DNA from 4 places in the Colwellia sp. NW0002-52-1 genome. Region 1 is predicted to be linked to each of the others. Evidence: predicted binding sites of a transcription regulator. Region 1 holds the regulator's gene; each other region holds the start of a gene.
What was found. The regulator LexA, encoded in region 1, represses DNA repair genes until DNA is damaged. The targets are predictions, from matches to a motif close to TACTGTATNNNNATACAGTA.

Region 1 (4,685 bases):
CTTGGCTAAATCTTCGGCTGGTATAATTTCTTCAACTACTTCTGTTACTTGTTCTGCAACATTTTCAACGGCATCTTCAACAGCGCCTAAGATGCTTGCATCTTCACCGCCCGAGACAGTTTTAACATCAGCAGCTTGTACCGCATCACCAGTATTATTACCCCAAGCATTACGCTCGTAGGTAACCACTGCCGCGATTTCTTTTAAGCTGAGTTGCTTTCCATAACCTTGCATACCTGTGCCCGCTTTACCATTGAACACAATATCTATGTGCTCACTAACTGGGCCTGTAGTTGCAATGGCACTGCCTTTAAGTGCTGGAAATGCTGGTGGTAAACCTTGGCCACTCACTTGATGACAAGCCGCACAATAAGCAGTGTAAGTGGTTTCACCCAGTTGCATTAACTCTTCTAAAGGTACAGAAGCATTTAATGACGCGGCCTCAGCAGCTGCAGCATTAGCTTTAAGTTGCTTTTGTTCATCAAGCCAAATCGCATAATCAGCTTCAGATTTAACTTCTACAACAATCGGCATAAAACCATGATCTTTACCACACAGCTCAGCACATTGGCCTCGATAAATTCCAGGTTCATCTACTTTGGTCCAAGCTTCATTAATAAAACCTGGGTTAGCATCTTGTTTAACCGCAAATGCTGGCACCCACCACGCGTGAATAACATCATCAGAGGTAATAACAAAACGTACTTTTTTGTTAGTAGGAATTACTAAATGGCGATCAACCTCGAGCAGGTAATGTTCACCTTTATCGGCTGAAGTACCATCTTGGTTTTCGTACTGTTCACGTGGTGTAGAAAGTACGGAATAGAATTCGATATCTTGATCGAAGTACTTATAATGCCACTTCCACTGGGAGCCAGTAACTTGAATAGTTAAATCGGCATCATCGTTATTTTCCATATCAATGAGCGTTATAGTGGCAGGAACAGCCATAGCGATTAGTATGACGACAGGGATTGCCGTCCAGAGAATTTCAACTTTTGTGCTTTCATGGAAGGTTGCTGGCTTAAAGCCTTTTGATTTACGGTGAAAAACCATAGACCAAAACATGGCACCAAATACTACAACACCAATAGCAGTACAGATATAGAGCACCAACATATGTAAATCATATACGTCTCTACTGACATCTGTAACGCCTTTGGTTAAGTTCAGCGGCATATCTGCCCAAACCGAACTAGACAACAAGCCCCCTAGCAACAGCATACCTAGGTTACGTCTTTTCACTCGACATCTCCTTCACCCTTTTAAGGCAAAACAACACAGTTTCATCATGAAAGCCGGCTGTTTTGCGCATACATTTATTATTATTTAAGTGACGTATTATTCGACAACGGTCAAGTACGCCCTATTGTTATGTTTGTACGTTTTCTAGACTAGAATTACTTAAAAGTTGATCGGGGTCAATTTAAAATTTCAAATGCATTGAAAATAAAAACTAATAAATACAATAGAGTAATAACCCTAAACTGAATGAAAGGTCCATTTCTAAAAGGTTATGCTGAATGTTTATTTATTGTTCAAGTTGATTTTTTTACACTGAATAATAAATAATCAACACCAAAATAAATCTGTATAAAAAATCTACAACTCACGAGAATTTAAAGTAAAATGTGTATTTTAGTCGTTAACAAAAATAAGATAAAAATGGCGGGGGAAAGATAGATAAAAAAACAGATTAAACCGAATGATTTCAAAAAAAAACGAGTTTAATCTGTATTATATTGCAGGATTTAAAGTTGCTGGATTTAAAATGATGAAAAAATTTAACGTTTTATTACAATTACATCCAATCGGCAGCTCTAATTACACCGACTGCCAACCCTTCAATATTGAACTGCTGCGAACGTAAGTCCACTTTAATAGGTTCAAAGTCTTCATTTTCGGCATGCAAATAAACCACGTTGCCTTCACGTTTAAAGCGCTTAACGGTTACATCGTCTTCAACTCTGGCTACAATAACTTGGCCACTTTGCACATCAGTTGTTTGGTGCACGGCTAATAAATCACCGTCTAATATCCCAATGTCTTTCATGCTTTCGCCATTTACACGCAATAAATAATCTGCAGCAGGATGAAATAAACTACCATCAATTTTATAATGTTGCTCTACATGCTCTTGCGCCAAAATAGGTTCGCCGGCAGCCACACGCCCAATAAGCGGTAAACCATCTTCTTCCATAAATTCTTCTGCAAGGCGAATACCACGCGATGTACCAGGCAACATCTCTATATAACCCTTTTTCGCCAGTGCTTTCAAATGCTCTTCTGCGGCATTGGCTGACTTAAAACCAAAATTAGTCGCAATTTCAGCACGTGTTGGCGGCATACCTGTATCGGCTATTTTCTCTCTGATCAGATCAAATATCTGCTGTTGTCTAGGTGTTAAAGGGCGCATTTTCATTCCTTAAGCGACTGATGGTTAAGCCTGTATTTTTAAACAGTATTACTGTTATTGTATACAGGCCTAGAGTAAACGCAAGATTTTATTGTTATGGTATTAAGCGGTTTTATTATTTTAGCGGCTATAAACACCAATAAAACCAATCCTGCACTTTCATTAAATCAGGCATTAATTGTTCCTAAGGCGCTGAAATAATGTAACATTAATAAATAACCGATAAACATAAAGAAGTGAGTATGCAATCTAAAGTTATTAATTTTAAAGAGAAATTTACTAAATTTTCCGACCATTGGTCTCCTCGTGTAATAGCTGAAATGAATGATTATCAATTTAAACTGGTTAAAGTTGAAGGCGAGTTTGTTTGGCATAACCACCCTGATACTGATGAAGTTTTTATAGTTATTGAAGGTACACTGAGCATCGAATTTCGAGATACCCTTGTAACGTTAGAGGCTGGCGAAATGTACGTAATCCCTCAAGGTGTAGAGCATAAGCCTGTAGCTAATGCTGAATGCAAAATCATGATTATAGAACCTAAAGGAGTTGTAAATACGGGTGAGGCAACGGGTAAGCTCACCGCGCAAAATGATTTATGGATATAAGCTAACCTTCAGTATTAATAACCGGCAATAATATGTTTAGTATCGCTATAAAAATATTGAATCAATTCAAAGGTAGGTTTAGCAAAAAACTCCCTAGTGAAGATTAGCATTTCGCTAAATTGACTCGCTTCAGTTAATATATTGTAGCTATTAATTTTCAGGTAACCATAGACTGTAACTATGATAAAAATTCGCGACCTAGAATACCTAACGGCTATCGGTCACTACAAACACTTTGGTCATGCGGCCGATGCGTGTTTTGTAAGTCAACCAACGCTGAGTGGGCAAATTTTAAAGTTAGAACAGCGCCTTAAGTTAACTTTAATTGAGCGGCAACCGCGTAATGTTATGTTAACGCCAGCGGGTGAAAAACTTGTGCAGCAAGCGCAGCAAGTATTAACTGCGGCAAATAACTTTGAAGAAGCAGCTAAAGCCTTACTTGACCCGCTTTCAGGTGATTTACATATCGGGTTAATTCCTACACTTGCCCCTTATATCCTGCCGCACATTATGCCGGAGTTGAACAGTAATCTAACCAAAATAAATTTCTATTTACATGAAAACAGAACGCAAGATTTACTGCAAGAATTAGAAACGGGCAAGCTTGATGTTTTGATTCTGCCTTGGCTACCCGAAATGGCACGTTTTGAACGCTACGATTTATTTAACGAGCCTCTGGTAATGGCTACATCTGCATCTCATGCAATGGCAGAGCGTTCATTGGTAACCTTTGATGATTTACATAATCAAAAAATTCTCACCTTAGAAGATGGTCATTGTTTAAGAGATCAGGCCATGGGTTATTGTTTTAGTGCCGGTGCGGAAGAAGATCATAGTTTTCGCGCTACTAGCCTTGAAACTTTACGTTACATGGTGGCAAGTAATATGGGTATCACCTTGTTACCACAATTAGCAACGATGAATTATGCACCACAAAAGCATATTCATTATATTCCTTTTCAAGAGCCTCAACCGATTCGTGAAATTGTATTGTTATGTCGAAGTGGTTACGCTCGCATGGAAAGTGTTAGAGCGATAGTGAGCCATATTCGCCAAGCCGTAACAGGTTTGTTCGATTAGCACATAGTCACTTAACGTATCATTTAATTTAACGTGCTCGTACTTGAGTTACTTTAAAAATAAAAAAACGCTATTGTTTTCACAATAGCGTTTAAAGGTTCAAGAGTTTGTTGAATATTATGCAGCAGCTTCAGTCAGCTTTTCAGTGTTCTCTAGTGGATTAGGTGTTCTGATTAAATAATCAAAGGCACCTAACGCCGCCGTTGCACCACTGCCCATGGCAATAATAATCTGCTTAAACGGTGTATTAGTAACATCGCCAGCCGCATAAACGCCAGCCATATTTGTTTCACCCTTTTGATTAACCACAACTTCGCCACGCTCTGTTAACTCTACTGTGCCTTTTAAGAACTGAGAGTTAGGCACCAAACCAATTTGTACAAATATACCGGCAAGTTCTATTGTTTCTTGCTCATCAGTCGCACGATTCAAGTAATTAAGCCCGGTTACATGTTTTCCATTGCCTAACACTTCAGTCGTTTGTGCATTAACAATAATGTCAATATTCGGCAAAGAACGTGCTTTGTTTTGCAATATAGCATCAGCACGTAAAGTACTATCGAACTCTAAAACAGTAACAT
Region 2 (4,685 bases), on a different contig from region 1:
TGCGGTTTATATGAATTGGTTAATCAAAACTAAAATGAACTGACTCTACATAGTTTTTAAGTTTTTTCACAAAGTAGATTGTTTTAACTTTTATCTACGCCGTAAATTAACTTTTCGCATTTATGAAAGTGGTTATTTATTTTGCTTAATTTATCAAGACTAAAAGAATTACCTATTATAAAAGCGGTAGATTAAATTGTACGGTTAAAAAGTTTAACTCGCTTAAGTAACAGTAAATATAGCCATAGATAAATAATATTAAATCAGGATGATATAATTTTTTATTTTGAAACCTACCTTTTCGCATTAGTTTTTCTAATGATAAATATAATTTATTTTCGTTTGAACAACGAGACTCACCGGACTAAAATACACTTGTTTTTTGGACTACCGCATGAATTTTACTTCCCTAATGAAAATTCTTGTGCCCTTAATGCTTTGAATAGGTGTTGTTACCTTTCTCTCTGAATATTTATAGGAACCCCATTTCCTTCTATCAACTTACATTATAAGTTGGCCCACATATTAATATGTGGGCTTTTTTTTGTCTGAAATTCAACGATTAAAATGTTTGTTCGTTTTCTATGATGAGAAATTTTGTAATGTTTTGCACTTTAAACACGTCGGGTTATGTTTTAAATAACTCATATAAACTAAAAATACAAAAAGCACCTGAAGGTGCTTTTATTGATAAGATCATTCTCTTGTTTTATCGTATGTTAGCTTGGAAAATCTAAACCAAAGTGGAGATAAGCACGACTCGTAGCAATTCGCCCGCGCGGAGTTCGCTGTAAAAAACCTTGTTGAATAAGATAGGGCTCTAGCACATCTTCAATTGTTTCACGTTCTTCACCAATAGCAGCTGCAATGTTATCAAGCCCTACTGGACCGCCAGAAAACTTATCAATGATTGCTTCAAGTAATTTTCTGTCCATTAGATCAAAGCCTTCGTTATCAACTTCTAACATATCTAAGGCACTCGCTGCTGTTGCTTTACTTACTACACCGTTAGTTTTTACATCAGCGTAATCTCTAACTCTGCGTAATAATCTATTTGCTATTCTAGGTGTGCCTCGAGATCGTCTTGCTACTTCAAAAGCGCCGGCCTGTGCGATATCTAAATTCAAGAAATGTGCGGAGCGCATGACAATTTCAGTTAACTCTTGGGTGTTATAAAACTCTAATCGTTGAACAATACCAAAGCGATCACGAAGCGGCGATGTCAGTGCTCCGGCTCGAGTAGTAGCCCCGATCAAAGTAAAAGGTGGTAAATCAAGTTTAATTGAACGTGCTGCAGGGCCTTCGCCGATCATAATATCTAATTGATAATCTTCCATTGCAGGGTACAAAATTTCTTCTACGACAGGGCTTAATCGATGAATTTCATCGATAAATAGCACGTCATTCTCTTCAAGATTAGTTAATAGCGCTGCTAAGTCGCCAGCTTTTTCTAACACGGGGCCAGAAGTAGTACGAATACTTACGCCCATTTCATTAGCTACAATGTTCGCTAAGGTTGTTTTACCTAATCCAGGAGGCCCAAAGATTAACAGGTGATCGAGCGGCTCTTCCCTTTTTAAGGAGGCTGCAATAAATATTTCCATCTGCGATTTTACATGCTGTTGCCCAGTATAGTCTGACAACATTTTAGGCCGAATAGCACGATCAACCGTTTCATCTTCACGGCTAGCTACGGGTTCAATTAATCGATCTGCTTCTATCATGTATTACTCTTTGGAAACGGCGAATGGTTGTTAATCGCCATACTTTATAAATTTATTTAAATTTTAGATACTTAACTTTGCTTTTTAATATTGCTTATAACATGGCTTTTAACGCATTGCGGATCAAGTCTTCACTGGTTTTATTAGCTTCAAATACTGACTTAACGGCTTTATCTGCTTGTTGTTGGCTATAACCTAAAGAGACCAAAGCGTTAATTGCATCACCTTTATTATCGCTAACAAAAGTATTGGCTTGGTTAACATCGGTCGGCATCATATGAACAAGTGCATCACTACTGTCGGTTTGCCAATCTTTTAATTTATCACGCATCTCAATTAACAAGCGCTCAGCTGTTTTTTTACCAACACCTGGAATTTTAACAATCGTACTTAAATCATCCTGTATAACACAACTAACAAATTGATCAGCAGACATACCGGATAAAATTGCCAGACCAAGTTTTGGACCAACACCATTAACTTTAATCAATAAACGAAACAGTTTTCGCTCGACTTTATTAGCAAAGCCATAGAGTAACTGAGCATCTTCACGAACAACAAAATGAGTGTATAACGTTGCTTCTTGGTTAACTTCACCCAATGCATAAATACTGGTCATTGGCATAGTAACTTCGTAGCCAATACCATGACATTCTATTAAAATTTCTGGGGCCATTTTTTCTATCAATGTGCCACGTAAACGTCCAATCACAACTTAACCTTTTTACTCGAGATTATCTATGTCGCCACCATACCACTAGATATTTATACAGTAAAGTTTCTATAGTTAAATATTTCGCACTCAAATGAACTTAGTTAACCTGAATTCTGGGATATTGAGTGTTTGATACTCAAGTGAATCAAAAACTTAGATGGTAAAGTAAGCGCTATAGCAAAGTAAACATCACGAATAGACACCATCAATGCTTGACTTTATACCATTTCCAAGGCAAAACGTTGATGAATAGCGCGCTATTTATCGACGTTTTAACGCAGATAATGGTTTTAAAGGGAGCCTTGAGCAAGTGCTGCCAGAGTTCAGGTTACTTAGCAAAAGCACAATTTGTTAGCGCAAACGGCCTCTAACGGTTTTACTTGCTTGGCCTGAAAGCTTGCCTATTGAGTCATAACTATGTGCGTGGCATAGGGCCACAGCTAAAGCGTCTGCAGCATCAGCTTGCGGAGTACCGGGTAATTTTAAAATAGTTTTTACCATGTGCTGCACCTGAGATTTATCTGCGGCGCCTGTGCCAACAACCGATTGCTTTATCTGCCTCGCAGAGTATTCCGCAACGGTTAAGCCGGTATTTGTCGCAGCGACAATTGCCGCGCCTCTAGCTTGACCTAACTTTAAAGCGCCACCTGGGTTTACCCCCATAAATACTTGCTCTATGGCGAACATATCAGGTTGAAATTGCACTATTAGCTCACTTACTCCTGCAAATATAGTTTGTAAGCGCATACTTAAATCATCGCCTGCAGTAATTGCCTTAATGCAGCCACTACCTAAATAAGTAAAGTTTCGTCCTGATTGCTTAATAACGCCATAACCGGTTATGCGCGATCCTGGATCAATGCCTAAAATTATGCTCACTTAACTACCTTTACTATTAATTTAAGTACTGCTGAAAAAAAACGCACGGATAAAGTCAAAGCCTTTATGCGTGCGTTTAATAATTTAACACTCACCATGAGTTGGTGTTACAAGTGATAAAAAATTATTCAGCTTTTTCGTCAGTATCAGATTCTTTTTCTAAACAAGCAATACCTAATTCTTTAAGCTGTGCAGGGTTTGCATGGCCTGGAGCATTCGTTAATGGACATGCTGCTGTTGTTGTTTTCGGGAATGCCATAACATCACGAATTGAACTAGCGCCAGTCATCAACATGACTAATCGGTCTAAACCAAATGCTAAACCTGCATGTGGTGGAGCACCATATTGTAATGCTTCAAGCAAGAAGCCGAATTTTTCTTGTGCTTCTTCATCGCTAATACCTAAAATTCTAAATACAGCTGCTTGCATGTCTTGATTATGAATACGAACAGAACCACCACCTAATTCACAGCCATTTAGTACCATATCGTAAGCATCAGACAAAGCGCCAACAGGGTTTGCTTCTAGTTCGGTAGCCGTTAAATTTGTTGGGGCAGTAAACGGGTGATGAATAGCATGCATGTGTCCATCAACTTCTTCAAACATAGGGAAGTCAACAACCCATAATGGTTTCCATTCACCTTGCAATAACTCAAGATCTTCACCAATTTTAAGACGAAGTGCACCTAATGATTCAGTTACTACATTATAAGTATCTGAACCAAAGAAAATAATATCGCCCGTTTTAGCGTTAGTACGCGCTAGTAAAGTTTTAACCGCATCTTCAGTTAAGAATTTTAAAATAGGTGACTGTAAACCTTCAAGGCCAGCGTTAATATCATTCACTTTTAACCATGGCATGCCTTTCGCACCGTAAATTCCAACAAATTTAGTTAATTCGTCAATACCTTTACGAGAGAATTTAGCTGCACCGCCTGGTACACAAATCACGGCAACACGGCCTTTTTCGTCGTTAGCAGGGCCAGAGAATACTTTAAACTCAACATCTTTTAAAATATCGGCTACGTCAACGATTTCAAGTGGGTTACGTAAATCAGGTTTATCGGAGCCAAAACGAGTCATTGCCTCTGAATATGGCATACGTGGAAACTCACCAAGATCTACATTAAGAAGTTCTTGGAATAAACCGCGGATCATTGTTTCAGTAACTTCCATTACCTGATCTGAACTCATAAAAGATGTTTCAATATCAATTTGAGTAAATTCTGGCTGGCGATCAGCACGTAAATCTTCATCACGGAAACATTTAACGATTTGGTAGTAACGCTCCATGCCTGACATCATCAACAATTGTTTAAATAATTGTGGTGATTGCGGTAATGCAAAAAATTGACCTTTATGTGTA
Region 3 (4,685 bases), on a different contig from region 1:
AACAACTAGACGAGTTATTTTCACCACAAGGTTATTACAACGAAGGTCCTTATTATCAACGTTATGCGTTAATGCCTTTCGTTACTTTCGCTAAAGCAATTCAAGCTAACCAGCCTGAACGTAAAATTTTTGAATACCGTGATGGCATTTTATTAAAAGCGATAGATACCACCATTCAGCTAAGCTACAACAAGTTATTTTTCCCTATTAATGACGCGATTAAAAGCAAAGGTATTGATACGATTGAATTAGTTAACGGTGTTGCCATTGCTTATGGTTTAACAAATGATGCCGGCTTCCTAGATATTGCTAAACAGCAAAATGAAATTATATTAACCGGCGATGGCTTAAAAGTGGCACAGGCATTAGACCAACAGCTTGAAAAACCTTATCTGTTTAAATCTGAAGCGTTTGGTGATGGTAACGACGGTAAGCAAGGTGCTTTGGTAGTTATGCGCCAAAACGTTGCTGGTGAACAAGCCGTTTTATTTAAGCCTACAGGACAAGGTTTAGGACATGGCCATTTTGATAAACTTACTTGGCAGTTTTACGATAAAGGCGCTGAAATAGTATCAGACTACGGTGCTGCAAGATTTTTAAATGTTGAAGCTAAATTTGGTGGTAGATACTTACCTGAGAACCAAACGTGGGCAAAGCAAACGGTTGCTCACAATACCGTAGTGGTTGATGAAAGATCACACTTTAACACCAATGTTAAAGTGGGTAATGCTAATCATCCTGAGTTATTGTTTTTTGAAAAAAATGACCACGTTATAATGAGCTCAGCAACCATTGATACTGCTTACGAAGGTGTAGAGTTAAAGCGCACAATGGCGTTAATTAAGCTGCCGTTAAAGCATAAATCTGGCTTAGAACAATCGCTAGTGGTTGATGTATTTGATATAAAATCAAAAGCAGCACATCAATATGATTTACCTGTTCACTATAAAGGTCACTTAATTAGCACTGATTTTGCGTTAGACACGCAGCTGACAAGTTTACCTGTTCTTGGTAAAGAAAATGGTTATCAACATTTATGGTTAAAAGCACAAGCACAACCCAAAGCAGGTTTATCTCAGATTACTTGGCTAAACGATAATGGCCGATTCTATACTAGTTCAGCGGTTATGGATGGTGATTCAACTATCATGTTTACTCAAATTGGCGCTAACGATCCGCTATTTAACTTGCGTAATGAAAATGCTTTTATCAACCGTAAAACTCATGCTAAAAACCATACTTTTGTTAGCGTGTTAGAACCTCATGGTGAATATAATCCATCAAAAGAGTTTACGATTTCAGCGGTCAGTTCAATTGAACAGCTAACGCATAAGAAAGTTAACAATATTGACGTAATTGAAATTAGCCTTGTTGGTAACCAACACTATGTATTAGCCTTTAATTCAGCTGAAAGTATCAAAGCAAAGCAATTAAACAGCTTTTCACATAACGGTGAAAACTATCAATTCAATGGCCGCTTTAAATTGTTTACCCTAACGAATAAGTAGTTAATCGTTAACGTAATAATCAGCAAAAGCTACGAATACCCAAAGTAGCTGTTGCTGATTATATTCTTTTTTAGTAACAACATCTCTGCGTTTACCCCCTAAAATGCTGCCAATTTTTTTCAGCATAATATCGAAATAAAACACGTTTATTTACTTAAAATCTTGTCTGTTGCTTTAACCACTTAGTTCTATATTATTCGATCAAACAACTTGAAACGAAAACATTAAATCTAAATAAAACCGATAGCTCCACTGCCATGTTTATCAATTAATTATTTACGACCTGTCCTTACTTAAAGCTGTTTACAGGGAGCACTTAATATAATTTTCTGTTAGTATCATTTTCAATAATTACATTACTTACCTTAAGCTTTATACTTGATATTAAATTTCCATTTTTATCAAATATTAGCGCTTTATTTTGTCTAGACTCACAGCTTAGATAAATGGCTAGTCCTTATTCACCTTGTAAAATCTGAATAAGGAGAATAAATATATCAACATTAAATACAAAGCTTTAGTGTATAACTCAACAGATAAAAACATATAAAATGACTGAATCAGAACTCTCCAAACACACTCCTATGATGCGTCAGTACCTGACAATTAAAGCCGAATTTCCTAATATTTTAATTTTTTATCGTATGGGCGATTTTTATGAATTGTTTTTTGATGACGCTAAAAAAGCAGCTGATTTACTCGATATTTCATTAACTGCGCGTGGAAAAACCGGTGGAAATGCAATACCAATGGCGGGGGTGCCGTATCATGCGGTTGATGGTTATTTAGCTAAGTTAGTTAAATTAGGCGAATCTGTTGCTATTTGCGAACAAATTGGTGATCCAGCAACCAGTAAAGGTCCGGTAGAGCGAAAAGTGGTTCGAGTAGTTACGCCAGGTACTGTTAGCGATGAAGCTTTACTGAGTGATCGACAAGATAATTTAATTGTGGCTATTCATCAAACATCACAAGGCTTTGGTCTTGCTTATTTAGATATGACCAGTGGTCGTTTTGTTTTAGTAGAACCTAGAACTGAAGAACAAGTTCAAGCTGAGCTGCAACGTTTATCGCCGGCAGAGTTACTCTACCCTGAATCCTTAGCTGCCAATAATATTGTTGCTGGCCGAAAAGGACTTCGCCGTCGCCCCGATTGGGAATTTGATCTAGAAACCAGTAAAACCCTACTGAATAAACAATTTGGCACTCAGTCTTTGTCAGGCTTTGGTGTTGAAGACAAACCTTTAGGCATCGCGGCAGCAGGTTGTTTATTTCAATATGTAAAAGATAGTCAGCGTATTCCGTTACCTCATATAAGATCTATTATTGGTGAAAGCGCATCAAGTGCCGTTATTCTTGATGCTGCTACTCGTCGAAACTTAGAGTTAACACAAAACCTCCAAGGTGGTAATGAAAATACTTTAGCTTCGATTTTAGATAAAGCCGCTACACCTATGGGTTCAAGGCTACTTAAACGATGGTTGCACTTTCCGTTGCGTGATCTTGTTGCGCTAAACAACCGTCAAAGTGCGATTGAAAATATCTTACAGCAAGACTTATCTTTTGAGCTTAATACTAACTTAAAACAATTTGGTGATATTGAACGTATCGTTGCACGAATAGCCTTAAGATCGGCTCGTCCTCGTGACTTCGCACGTTTACGAAATGCGCTAATGCATTTACCTGAACTACAAACACTTACCTCAAGCTGCTCACAAGTACATTTAGCGACGTTAATTAAGCAGTGTCAGCCAATTCCTGCGACTCAGGCGCTATTAGAAAGTGCAATTGTAGAAAACCCTCCGGTATTAATTCGAGATGGCGGTGTTATTGCTCCTGGCTACAATGAAGAATTAGATGTATTGCGTGATTTAAGCGATGGCGCTACAGAATTTTTAGCCCAACTTGAAGCAAGAGAAAAAGAACGTACAGGTATTCAATCCTTAAAGGTCGGTTACAATAAGGTTCATGGCTTTTATATTGAAATGAGCCGCAGCTCGGCGATTGATGTTCCTGATGATTATATTCGCCGACAAACGTTGAAAAACAACGAACGTTTTATTACTAACGAATTAAAACAGCATGAAGAAAAAGTGTTATCGGCTCAAAGTAAGTTTCTTGCTTTAGAGAAGCGCTTATATGAAGCACTGTTTGACCAAATAATGCCTGAATTAGAAAAGCTGCAATTACTGGCGCAATCTCTATCTGAAATAGACGTACTTAATACCTTTGCTGAGCGGGCTGAAACGCTAAACTACGTTAAGCCAATATTACAAGAAGAAAGCGGCATTGATATTGACGCTGGTCGACATGCTGTAGTTGAACAAATGACGACAGAGCCTTTTATTGCAAATCCTGTTGTCCTAAATAACAACAGAGAAATGTTGATTATTACTGGCCCTAATATGGGCGGTAAATCGACTTATATGCGCCAAACAGCCCTTATTGTATTACTTGCCCATATTGGGTGTTATGTACCGGCAAGTGCTGCAACCATTGGTATGGTCGATAGAATATTTACCCGTATTGGCGCGTCTGATGATTTAGCCAGCGGGCGCTCAACCTTTATGGTGGAGATGACAGAAACCGCCAATATTTTACATAACGCTACGAATAAAAGTTTAGTGTTATTAGATGAAATTGGTCGCGGCACCAGCACTTATGATGGTTTATCACTGGCTTGGGCTTGTGCTGAAATGTTAGCGATAAAAACCAAAGCTTTCACCCTTTTTGCAAGTCATTACTTTGAATTAACTTTATTAGCGGATCAAATTGAAACGCTAGCTAATGTACATTTAGACGCGGTTGAGCATGGAGACAGTATTGTCTTTATGCATACAGTACAAGAAGGCGCAGCCAGCAAAAGTTTTGGGTTACAGGTAGCACAACTTGCCGGGGTGCCAAAAAGCGTTATTCAACGAGCAAAGCAACGTTTAGCAGAGCTTGAAACCATGCAAGCTCCATCGGTTATGAATAACGAACCACAAGCATTTGAACAATTAAACTTAATGGATAGCAGTCATCCTGTTGTTGAACAATTAAGCACAATCGATGTGAATGATTTAAGTCCTAAAATGGCTTTAGACCTACTCTATAAATTAAAAGGTTTGCTGTAAAAACAAAAAGTTATACCAAGCTAATTAAATCAGCATTCTACTTTTTCATGAGAAAAAGCGGATA
Region 4 (4,685 bases), on a different contig from region 1:
CTTGTTGAGATTTTCGGTCAAAAATAATCGCTTGTTGATAAATACCAACAGACATTTCGGGTATAGCTATGTCTTTATTATTTTTTTGTTTTATTACTTCAAAACGTTTACCTAAATCGTAAGAAAAATAACCTACAGCTCCACCTTTGAATGGTAATTCAATTGACGGTAGCTTAATGTTAATAAAGCACGTCTTTTGTTCTTGCTGCACAATTAATAGTGGGTCTTGATCACTTTGATATTGTTTATTAGTGTGAAGATTTTTAACCGTGGTTATTTTATCTAAGGTAGTTACTGTGATGATAGGTTGCCAAACTAAAATATCGTAACAGCTATCAATATGCTCACTTTCACTAGAGTCTAACCACATAGCCCAAGGCTGATCGGCAATAGAGGCAAAAAGAGATTGGCTATTAAACGCTAATATATTTGTTAACGGTTTAGCTGATAATGTACTTGATAGTTTATTTACTGGTTTGGCTGGCAAAGTATTCTCACACAATTTATATTTAGTCATTATACCTATAGCGAATACCATTGGCTTTATAACAAGACTTTAAATATCTTAACAATATTACAATGTAAATTAATAGACCATTTGATACTGGTAGCTATTTAACAAGCAAGGTATGATATCGGCAAATTTATAACTTTCAACTTTTCTCGCGCCCAATTAATAAAAAAGAGACCGTTATGGCTATTATTAAACAACAAGATTTAATCGAAAGCGTTGCAGATGCATTGCAATATATTTCTTACTACCACCCGTTAGATTTTATTCAAGCGCTAGAAAAGGCGTATCATAAAGAAGAAAGTCAGGCAGCTAAAGATGCTATTGCGCAAATATTAATAAACTCGCGTATGTCAGCTCATGGTAAACGACCTATCTGTCAAGATACTGGCATTGTAACTTGCTTTGTAAAAGTGGGTATGGCTGTACAGTGGGACAATACTGATTTAACAGTACAACAAATGGTAGATGAAGGAACGCGTCGTGCATATTTAAATCCTGATAATCCATTACGTGCTTCAATTGTTGCAGACCCTGCGGGTAAACGTATTAATACAAAAGATAATACACCAGCTGTAGTGCATATTGAGATGGTGTCAGGTGATCACATTGAAGTGATGATCGCAGCAAAAGGCGGCGGTAGTGAAAATAAATCGAAAATGGCGATGCTAAACCCAAGTGACTCTATTGCTGATTGGGTTGTTAAAACGCTACCAACAATGGGGGCAGGTTGGTGTCCACCAGGCATGTTAGGTATAGGCATTGGTGGTACGGCTGAAAAAGCCGGTGTTTTAGCGAAAGAAAGTTTGATGGAACCGGTAAATATTCAAGAGCTTATTGACCGTGGTCCAGAGAATGCTGAAGAAGAATTACGTTTAGAAATTTACGATCGTGTAAACAAATTAGGTATTGGTGCTCAGGGACTAGGTGGCTTAACAACGGTTGTTGATATTAAAATTATGTCGGTACCAACACATGCTGCCTCTAAACCGGTTGTAATGATCCCTAACTGTGCTGCAACGCGCCATGTACACTTTCATCTTGACGGCTCAGGCCCAGCAGATTTAACACCGCCTAAACTAGAAGATTGGCCTGAAATTACTTGGGAAGTTGGCGAAAATGTTCGCCGAGTTAATGTCGATGAGCTTTCAAAAGCAGATATTAGCGACTGGAAAACAGGTGAAACCGTGTTACTTAGCGGTACTATTTTAACGGGTCGCGACGCCGCGCATAAACGAATTCAAGAAATGTTAGCAGCGGGCGAAAAACTGCCGGTTGATTTCACCGACAAGTTCATTTATTACGTTGGCCCGGTTGACGCTATTGGAACAGAAGCAGTAGGTCCTGCAGGCCCAACAACAGCAACTCGTATGGATAAGTTCACTGAAATGATGCTTTCTCAAACGGGCTTGTTAGGTACTATTGGTAAAGCAGAGCGTGGTCCTGAAACTGTTGAATCTATTAAAAATCACAAATCGGTCTATCTTATGGCCGTTGGTGGCGCAGCATATCTAGTATCTAAAGCAATTAAGAAAGCGAAAGTTGTTGCTTTTGAAGATATGGGGATGGAAGCCATTTATGAATTTGTAGTTGAAGATATGCCTGTAACAGTTGCTGTTGATAGCCAAGGTGAGTCAGCGCATGTAACTGGCCCTGCTATTTGGCAAGCAAAAATTGAAGATCTTGACAGTAAATTAAAAGGTAAGTAAATGCTAATTTAGTCATTTACTAGCAATAAAAAACGCTCATTATGGGCGTTTTTTTATGTCATTAATTTATTCAAAGTAGCAAAGACTATTATGCGAGATATTATTTCATTACCCACCTACATAAAGTAAATAACTATTAACCTTATCAATAAAGTATGCTTTAATAACTGTTCATATTTACAGTGTTTGGCTGCGTAATGACTTCTTTATTTAATTCTCCATGGTTAGCATTAGAAAACTTCCCTATTTTAATCTTTACTGCGTTAGTGTTGTTGGTGAGCGTTGTTATCATTTTATTGCTACTGCTAAGGCAAATTAAAACTCAGCAAAACTCATTTAATGCACAGCAACAACTTTTGCAACAGTTAACCGATAAAGTAAACCTGAGCTATGAAGTAAATACCCGTCATCAACAACAGCTGCAGCAGCAATTAAACTTTAATCATCAACAGTTAGCTACTCAACAAAGCGAGCTAAAAACTTACTTTGAACAGCAAATTTCAGATTTTAAATTAAAACTATTACGCCAACATGGTGAGCAAGGTGAAAAACAAGTACAACAATTGTTTAGCCACAATGAAGCGTTGAAAAAAACCTTATACGAGCACCATCTTGCTTTTAGCGATAATCAGCGTAAAGCTACCGAGCAACTTATCACCCAACTTACTGAAACGGCCAAACTTGGTCGTGAAGAAATGGCTAAGTCTTTGCATTTATCCAGTGAGCAAATGGCGAAAAGAATTGATGAACTTACCGTTTCAACAGATAACCGCCTGAAAGATATTAGTGGCCAAGTTGAAAAACGATTAGCTGATGGCTTTGAAAAAACCACTAAAACCTTTAATGATATTCTCCAGCGTTTAGCGTTAATTGATGACGCGCAGAAAAAAATTACTGAACTCTCTACTAATGTGGTTAGCTTACAAGAAGTATTGTCAGACAAACGTTCGCGTGGAGCGTTTGGTGAGGTACAGCTTAATGCCTTAATTCGCAATGTTTTACCAGAGCAGCACTTCGCGCTACAGCACACCTTGTCAAACGGTAAAATAGCCGACTGTATTTTATTTTTACCTGCGCCAACAGGGAATGTGGTGGTTGACTCTAAATTCCCTCTCGAAAGTTACAAAAAAATGGCTGATAACACGCTAGGTGAATTTGAACGAAAAGCGGCTGAACGCCAATTTAAGCTCGACATTAAAAAACACATTAATGATATCAGTGCTAAATATTTAATTGAAAAGGAAACGGCTGATGGCGCGGTAATGTTCATTCCGGCTGAAGCTATTTTTGCCGAAATTCATGCGCACCATAGTGATTTGGTTGATTATGCTAATAAAAAGCGTGTTTGGTTAGCTTCGCCAACAACCTTAATGGCGATTTTAACAACGGCGCGTTCAGTGCTAAAAGATGAAGCAACCCGGAAACAAATTCATGTTATTCAAGCGCATTTATCACATCTTTCTGCAGATTTCGCTCGTTTTAAAGGGCGTTTCGCAAATTTAGCAAAACATATAGATCAAGCCGCCAGTGACGTGAAGCAAATACATACCTCGGCCGATAAAATTAGTAGTCGTTTTGAGAAAATAGAGCAGGTAGAATTGAAACAAGAAAAAAAAGAATCAGGTATTGCATTATCTTCAGATTAACTGCAAAGCCTTGTTCAATAAAATATTGTTATTAACGTTTAGCTGCTGATGTTAGCAGCGTATAGCTCGCACTTTTCGACATTATATCTTGGAGTTACGCTTGATTCAGTTTTTCAGCGGTTTTAGAAATAGCATTGTCAGCTTAATTATTTTTTGTATTGCCTTTATATTTATTAGTGAATTTCAACATTACTGGTTTGCAAAAATTAATCTTATAGAGCAAGTGTTATATGGTTTATTTTGCATTACGATTATACTTGCTAGTTACTTCAATCGCAGTCGTCTCGCTTTAGCTGCTATCACGCTTTTTATTTTTTATCTCACCTTGTCGCATGATGTCCCTTGGCAATCTTGGGTGTTCTCTAACGGCCCATGGTTAGTTCTTGTTGGTGCAGCTGTGTTTGCGGTATTAAGTGTGATCAAAGATCGAGGTTTATTGTCAGTTCATGGCATTTACCGCTTAATTCTGATCCTAGTTGTTATAGGGGGCAGTTATGTTTGGTCGGATAATGCTGATATTCTTGTCCGCGAATTAATTGCGATTAAGTGGCTTGAACCTTGGTTAAAGTACCTAACGTTAGAGCTACCATTAGCGTGTTTTTCGCTTTTACTAATTTGGCGTTTTTTAAGAGAAAAAAGTTTAGTAACGACAGCATTGCTAACAAGTTTTTGTATTTGGCTTGGCCAATACTATCAGTTAGTTACATTACCGTGGAGCGTGTTATTAACCTTGATGTTAATGCATTATTTGTTTGCGGTTGTCGTTGATTCTTATTTTTTAGCATATCGTGATGAATTAACAACCTTGCCTTCGAGACG

Region 2: a site for LexA is predicted at 2,480-2,499, ahead of ruvA (Holliday junction branch migration protein RuvA). Genes of this name have one in related genera too.
Region 3: a site for LexA is predicted at 2,027-2,046, ahead of mutS (DNA mismatch repair protein MutS). Genes of this name have one in related genera too.
Region 4: a site for LexA is predicted at 2,386-2,405, ahead of AC27H3_RS12755 (DNA recombination protein RmuC). Genes of this name have one in related genera too.

The regions. Positions count from the first base shown of each region.
Region 1 is NZ_BAAJLU010000007.1:107,341-112,025, forward strand. It holds gene coxB (cytochrome c oxidase subunit II) at 1-1,224, opposite strand, end outside; gene lexA (transcriptional repressor LexA) at 1,802-2,416, opposite strand; gene AC27H3_RS09150 (cupin domain-containing protein) at 2,659-3,024, shown strand; gene oxyR (DNA-binding transcriptional regulator OxyR) at 3,205-4,104, shown strand; gene ahpF (alkyl hydroperoxide reductase subunit F) at 4,222-4,685, opposite strand, start outside.
Region 2 is NZ_BAAJLU010000024.1:18,151-22,835, reverse strand. It holds gene ruvB (Holliday junction branch migration DNA helicase RuvB) at 720-1,724, opposite strand; gene ruvA (Holliday junction branch migration protein RuvA) at 1,819-2,436, opposite strand; gene ruvC (crossover junction endodeoxyribonuclease RuvC) at 2,791-3,318, opposite strand; gene aspS (aspartate--tRNA ligase) at 3,443-4,685, opposite strand, start outside.
Region 3 is NZ_BAAJLU010000001.1:87,584-92,268, forward strand. It holds gene AC27H3_RS00320 (heparinase II/III domain-containing protein) at 1-1,508, shown strand, start outside; gene AC27H3_RS00325 (hypothetical protein) at 1,509-1,652, opposite strand; gene mutS (DNA mismatch repair protein MutS) at 2,060-4,621, shown strand.
Region 4 is NZ_BAAJLU010000012.1:116,378-121,062, reverse strand. It holds gene pabB (aminodeoxychorismate synthase component I) at 1-517, opposite strand, end outside; gene AC27H3_RS12760 (fumarate hydratase) at 694-2,220, shown strand; gene AC27H3_RS12755 (DNA recombination protein RmuC) at 2,418-3,866, shown strand; gene AC27H3_RS12750 (GGDEF domain-containing protein) at 3,967-4,685, shown strand, end outside.